Regions from separate parts of the Bradyrhizobium sp. BR 1433 genome, predicted to be linked through region 1. Evidence: riboswitches for the same ligand, from Rfam matches in the RefSeq annotation. Region 1 holds a riboswitch; the other holds the start of a gene.

Evidence for each region. Region 1 has a riboswitch for ZMP and ZTP ahead of glyA (serine hydroxymethyltransferase). Riboswitches for the same ligand answer to the same signal wherever they lie in the genome.
Region 2: it holds a riboswitch for ZMP and ZTP, as region 1 does, so the genes downstream of both, ACSKB9_RS06545 (bifunctional 5,10-methylenetetrahydrofolate dehydrogenase/5,10-methenyltetrahydrofolate cyclohydrolase) here and glyA (serine hydroxymethyltransferase) in region 1, are expected to answer to the same signal.

Annotation. Positions count from the first base shown of each region.
Region 1 is NZ_JBPUGG010000001.1:832,664-836,055, reverse strand. Features, by position in the region: gene ACSKB9_RS04145 (HAD family hydrolase) at 1-143, opposite strand, end outside; gene ACSKB9_RS04140 (hypothetical protein) at 598-756, opposite strand; gene glyA (serine hydroxymethyltransferase) at 753-1,979, opposite strand; ZMP/ZTP riboswitch at 2,143-2,228, opposite strand; gene ACSKB9_RS04130 (response regulator) at 2,328-2,990, opposite strand; gene ACSKB9_RS04125 (histidine kinase) at 2,987-3,392, opposite strand, start outside.
Region 2 is NZ_JBPUGG010000001.1:1,288,212-1,291,603, reverse strand. Features, by position in the region: gene ACSKB9_RS06560 (hypothetical protein) at 1-171, shown strand, start outside; gene ACSKB9_RS06555 (hypothetical protein) at 387-911, shown strand; gene ACSKB9_RS06550 (hypothetical protein) at 1,032-1,439, opposite strand; ZMP/ZTP riboswitch at 1,657-1,736, shown strand; gene ACSKB9_RS06545 (bifunctional 5,10-methylenetetrahydrofolate dehydrogenase/5,10-methenyltetrahydrofolate cyclohydrolase) at 1,752-2,615, shown strand; gene ACSKB9_RS06540 (MaoC/PaaZ C-terminal domain-containing protein) at 2,745-3,197, shown strand; gene ACSKB9_RS06535 (zinc-ribbon domain containing protein) at 3,256-3,392, shown strand, end outside.

The sequences.
Region 1 (3,392 bases):
AAGCGCGTGGCGAGCTCGGCGGGCGCACAGCCTGCATGCTGCGCCCAGTGCGCCACCACCTTGTCAAAGTTGATGTCGAGCACGACGCGGCCGATATCGAACAGCAGCACGTCGACGGAGTTGGGAGAGAATTGCGAGGTCATTGCGTGAAACCGTGTACGAGAATTGCGGGCAGGCGGCAATGTCCTCGATTTCAGTGGCGGGTGCGTGGATCGTGCGTGGCGTTGCATTCATCGCGAGACTGTTCCCGCGCACACCGTCGTCCCGGCGAAGGCCGGGACCCATAACCACCGCATTTGATCAGGAACGGGATCGTGGTCCCAGCGTCGCGCAACAATTGAGATTTGGGGTAATGGGTCCCGGCCTTCGCCGGGACGACGGCGGGTGTCGTCGCTTGTGCGTCAAACATCCGCATTCTCGCGACATGATCTGTCCGAGCCTTGCTCTTTTCACCCTATATTATTTTTGCTGCGGGGCTTGGCTTGCCGCGTCGGGCAACTCAGTGGCACGCACGCACGCGCTTTCAGCGCACCAAGCGACTTGATGCTTGCCGCGGCCTGACGCCCGCGGTGGCTTGGTGCCCGCCGGGCGTAGCTCTCACATCCTGGACAGCGCCAGGCCGAGGTAACCGATCAGCGCACCGGTGCTGAGAATGATGACGACGAGCGCCTGTTCCGAGCGTGCTTGCAAGGTTTTCCGGGTCACGGCGTTGGACGCTCCGTCTTCGAGATCATGCGGTCCAACGAACAGCATCAATTTCCGTTCCGGTCCTTCCCACGGGAACCTTCACGACCTGCCGAGTGACGCGACGAACGGAACGCGGGCCGGCCGCCTATGAGGGCGGCGCGATCCCCGGAACGGGGAAAGCGCAGGCACATCTCGACGCTGTTCGACCTCAATCGCTTGACGACCGCTGCATCTCCCTTCGACCGGAGGGACTCCGCAATGAATTCGGCGATCAGGCGCATTTCGGGCTCGCCCATGCCGCGCGTGGTCGCCGCCGGCGTCCCGAGGCGAATGCCGCTCGGCTTGAGCGGCGGACGCGGATCGTCGGGAATGATCTGCTTGTTTGCGGTGATCCCGACGGCGTCGAGGATGTTCTCGGCCGCGCCGCCGTCCAGGCCGACGCTGGCCACCGTATCCACGACCATCATGTGATTGTCGGTTCCGCCGGTGATCAACGTCATGCCGCGTTCCATCAACGCTTCGGCCAGGACCTTCGCGTTGCGCATGACCAGCCTTGCATAGGCGTGAAAATCGGGCGTCGAAGCCTTCTTCAGCGTGACCGCGGTTCCGGCCACAACGTTCATGTGCGGACCTCCCTGCAATCCCGGGAACACCGACGCGTCGATCTTGCCGGCGAACTCCCGGCGACAAAGAACGATGCCGCCGCGCGGCCCGCGAAGCGTCTTGTGCGATGTCGTCGTCATCACGTCGAAACCCGCATCGAGCGGATTGCGCAAGGCGTTGCCGGCGATCAGGCCGCCGTAATGGCTGACGTCCGCCATGGTCAGTGCACCCACCTCATCGGCGATGCTCTTGAAGGACGCATAATCCAGATCGCGCGGATAAGAGCTGTAGCCGCACAGCACCAGCTTCGGACGGACGTGCCCGGCCATGGCGCGGAGCTCATCGAAATCGATGGCGCCGCCGTTTGACGGCTGCGTCTTGTAGCGGGCGAAGTTGAAGAGCCGCCCCATGTGCGACACCGGCGCGCCATGGGTGAGATGGCCGCCGTGTGACAGGTCCATCGCCAAGATCGTATCGCCGGGCTGCAGCAGGCCGAGATACACGGCCTGGTTCATTGGCGACCCGGACAGAGGCTGAACGTTGGCATGTTCGGCGCGGAACAGCGCGCAAGCGCGCTGTCGGGCAAGGTTCTCTATCTGGTCGGTAAATTCCTGGCCGCCGTAATAGCGGCGTCCCGGATAACCCTCGGAATACTTGTTGGTGAACACCGATCCGAGCAGCTCGAGCACCTCGGGATAGGTGTAGTTCTCCGACGGAATCGAGCTCGACGCCGTCTTGCTGGCGGCGCTCCTCGCCCTCGAGCGCAAGGGCAACTTCCGAATCGTTGAGATGGAGTTCATTGCGGAATGACGGCATGGTCCGGGCTCCCTAAGACGCTGGATCATCAGCTGAACGGGTTGCCCAGGCGAACGGCGTTGGAACCCTTCGCGCTTCACCGTGGTCGATTCCACGTAAGCTCGCCAGTCGCGCGAGGGGCGAATGAGCCTGCGAAGCTCATCGCGAGCAAAAGGCTATCCAATCCCCGGCAGGCCCGCAAGGGTTGGTTGCTGGCGGTTGGTTGCTGGCGCCGCCGCGGGTCAGCGCTCGCCGAGATCAATCTGCGTCAGGATGCCTTGCCGCAGCGCGAGGCGGACCAACTCGATATCGGTGCCGACGCCGAGCTTGTCCTTGATCAGGGAATGCAGGTTCGCGACCGTCTTGGGGCTGAGGTGCAGCGCCGCGGCGATCTCCTCGGTGGTGTTTTCCGCGAGCAGCATCCGCAGCACCTCGAATTCCCGCGCGGTCAGGAGGTCGGCCGCCTTGGTCTCGCCGGCAAGGTGGCTGAGCGCGAGTTCGTGGTCGATGTCCGGGCTGATCGCGATCTTGCCTGACAGCGCATCCATCACGGCGTGCACCAGCGTCTCCGGCGGGCTGGTCTTGGTGACATAGCCGCTCGCGCCGGCGCGGATCGCCTGCACGGCAAAGGCCGCGTTCTGGTGCATGGTGAACACCAGGATTTTTGCGCGCCTGTCCCACTGCCGGAGGCGGCGGATGGCCTCGATGCCGCCGATGCCGGGCATCGACAGGTCCATGATGACGAGGTCGGGCCCGGTCTCCTTGTAGAGGCGATAGGCCTCGACACCGTCGGAGGCTTCGGCGACGACGCAGAGGCCCGGCTGCTTCTGCAGCATCGCCCGGTAGCCCTCCCGGACGACGGCGTGGTCGTCGACCAGCATGATGGTGCGCGCCGCGTGGCTCATGCCGCGCGCTCCACCGGTGCGGCCTCTCGGCTGGCCGTGACGGGAACGATGACGCGGAGCGAGGAGCCGCTGGGCTGTCCGGTCTCGAAGCTGAGCCGCCCGCCCAGCGCGGCGACCCGTTCGCGCATGCCGAGCAGGCCGAGGCCGGACCTGAGCTGGGGATCGCCTTTGGGATCGGGATCGCCGGGCTGGCCGTCATCCTCGATCGCGAGCACGATCGCGCGGGCGCCGCCGCCGGGCGCCGCCTCGCGCATCTCAAGCCGCAGCATCACGCGCGTGGCGCCGGCATGCTTGGCCGCGTTGGTCAGCGCCTCCTGCACGATGCGGTAGAGATTGGCGCTGACGGAGGCGGCAAGGCGCTCGAACGATCCCGATATGGTGATCTCGAACCGCGGCTGTCCG
Region 2 (3,392 bases), 460 kb from region 1:
GCCTGCGCCTTCATCCGCCGGGACGGTCGGCCGCTGACCGAGCGCAAGCGGCTGATCTCCGACACCATCGCCATGAAGAGCCGCAAGACCTACTCGCAAATGTTGGTCGGGTTCGTCAACGTGAACGCAAACAAGGCGAAATGTTCGGTCGTGACGGCGAGCCGCCTCTAATTCCCGGCATCTCGAAAAAGTGACCGCGAATTGACTTGTCGGGTGAACCGTAACGGCCGGACAGGAACTAACTAATAAACCAGCCGTTAGCGAATCGACCCGGGAGCGCGGACAGCGTCCGGGTGATCATGCGCAGACGATGAAATCGCCCGCGCGATGACTGATGTCGTCGCGCCGAGATGAACCGCGCCCTGCTGCGCGGGGGAGCTACCAAAATGCCTGTGGCGCGTTATTTCCTGTTCGTTGGTGGAGTGCTGCTCGCGCTGCTCTTCGTCGTCAATGCCATCGTGCCGCAGGAGGCCGTGGTCGCCGGCCAGAACCAGGGACAGTCGTCGCCGGGCGTCGACAAGACCATGGTGCGCATCAAGTCGACCCAGAAATTGCCCGAGCGGGTGGTCTACGACACCAATTTGCCGACCATTGTTCCGGCGCAGGTCAACGCGGTCGCCGCGGCCATCCCGTCGGCTACGGGCGATGCGTCGGCGCAAGCCCGCGTCCGCAATACGTTCGCCCAGTTCATTCCGCCGGAGAAGGCTGATGCGCAGAAGGTCGCGGCTGAGGCAAAATCGGCCGAGCAGCCGGCGCAGGCCCAGCCTCAGGCGCCGAAGAAGCGCAAGGTCGCGCGCTACCATGCCCATCCCCAGCAGCCGATGCGGCTGGCACAGCCCGGCATGTATCAGCCCTACCGCGTCGCGCAGCAGCAGCGCATGGGCTTCTTCGGCGGCTTCGGCACCTGGTAAGAAAGGGCTGCCGCAGCCGGCAATCAATCCGCTGCCGCAAACACTTGCGGCGGCTTTTTCATGTCCGCGATCAGGCGGGTGGCCGGATCCGGGACGGCGTCCGAGCGGCGCTCGCTACCTTTAGCGCGGCAGGCGCGGAATCTTGTCCGCGAAGCCGTTGTAGCAGGTCAGCCGCTCGTCCTCTTCCTTCACGAAGCGGCAATCGTTGACGCCCTTGGCCGGGGCGGCCTTCGGCTTCGGCTGCGGCTTGAAGATCTCGTCGTAGCAGATCAGCCGTTCCTTGGTGGCGTCGTCGATGTCCTGACAGGCCTGAAGCTTCTGGGCGACCGATTGCGGCTTGTCGGGCGCGGCAGGCTTCTCGCCTTTCTTGGCGGCCGACTTCTTGCCGACCTGGACCAGCGGCTTGTCGCCGACCATCGGCTGCGAGGTCGCCGCCGGCTTGTCGGCGTCGGCGGGGGCCGGCGTGGTGCCTTGGGCAAGCGCGGCAGCCGGGCAGAAGAGCGCCAGCGCGAGGATGATATGTCTCATGTCGAAAATGTCCGAAATGGCGTGATGACCGGAAGGGATGCGCCGGGGATCGGAAAAGCCCGGCAAGCGCCGAGACTTAACGCAAGTCTTGCTCAAATCCTACCCCCAGAGGTGACCCGCCCGGCACCGATCCACCGGCAAAAGTGAGGGCAATTCGTCGCCGTTCGACCCGCGGGAGAGCGTGAATTGCCTTTGCCCGGCGGGGCGGCTATGACCACGCCATCTGCGCGACTGGCGCTTGGATGGACCACCATCGGGGAGCGCAGAGACTGAACGCCGCGCGCCTGGGCACCGCTTCGAAACGGAGGTGCCATGACGGCGAACATTCTCGATGGGCATGCACATGCCCAAATTGTCATCGACAAGATTGCTGGCGAACTCGACCGGCTGCCCCGCGCGCCGGGGCTTGCGGTCGTGCTGGTCGGCTGCGACCCGGCGAGCCAGATCTATGTGCAGAGCAAGGTCAGGATGGCCGAGCGGCTCGGCCTGCGCGGCGAGGTCGCACGCCTGCCGGATGATGCCAGCGAGTCCGATCTGCTTGCCGGAGTAGAGGCGCTCAATGCGCGCGACGATATCGACGGCATCCTGGTGCAGCTGCCGTTGCCGGCGCATATCGACGCCTTGCGCGTGATGGCGGCGGTCGATCCCGCAAAGGATGTCGACGGCCTGCACGCCCTGAACGCCGGCCGGCTGTTTCACGGCGATGACGCGCTGGTGCCGTGCACGCCGCTCGGCTGTCTCCGGCTGATCAAGTCGGTCCGATCAGACCTCACCGGCGCCCATGCAGTGGTGATCGGCAGCTCCAACATCGTCGGCAAGCCGATGGCCGCGTTGCTGCTGCAGGAGCACGCGACCGTGACGCAGACCCATATCCACACCCGCGGCATCAGCAGGATCTGCCGCGAGGCCGACATCCTGGTGAGTGCGGTGGGCAAGGCCGGCCTCGTGCGCGGCGACTGGATCAAGCCCCAGGCCATCGTCATCGACGTCGGCACCACGCGCGTCGAGAAGCCGGACGGCGGCTACGCGGTGTGCGGCGACGTCTCGTTCGACGAGGCGGTGCAGGTCGCCGGCGCGATCACGCCGGTGCCGCGCGGCGTCGGCCCGATGACGATCGCCTGCCTGATGGAGAACACGCTGAAGGCCGCAAAGGCGAGGGCGGCCCGGCTGCAATAGCGCGGGATGCCCGTGGCGATATGCGAGCGGCGGGTGTCGCTCGCGTATCGCGCGCGAAGTTCATGACGTCCGGGGTAATGGAAAGCCCGCACCATTCGTCTATCGTCGCGCGACAGATGGAGGCGCGCGATGCTGTATGCGGAAGATCTCACCGAGGGCCAGACGTTCAAGCTTGGCAGCTACACGATCGGCGAGGCCGAGATCCTGGAGTTCGCCGGCAAATATGATCCGGTGCCAATCCATGCCGATCCCGTCGCGGCTGCGGCAGGCCCGTTCGGCGGACTGATCGCAAGCGGTTTCAACACCATTGCGATCTATCAGCGGCTCGTCGTGGAGGCGATCTGGACCAAGGTGGCGGGGATCGTCGGGCGGAGCTTCGAGATCCGCCTGCCGAGCCCGGTTCGGCCCGGCGCCACGCTCACCGGCCAATCCCAGATCCAGAAGATCACCATCAGGCCGGAGCGGCGCGACGCTGTCGTGATCTTCAAGACGGAACTGGTCAACGACGAGCAGCGCCCGGTTCTTGTCCTCGTGCTCGACGCGCTGATCCGCATGCGGCCGGCGGAGCAGGGGCCGGCATAGGCGCGGCCTGAGGGGCATCCCGAAGTCATCCGCCGCGGACGGCCGTCAGCGCCTCTACGTGTTCCCCGCACGCGACCTTGTCGTCGCGCAATGTTGCGGCAATTATGACAAGCTGGCGGCAGGACGGCAGCGCATCAATGACGTCATCATCGACGAGGTCGTGCTGCCCGGTATTTACTTCGTCGATGCGCCGAA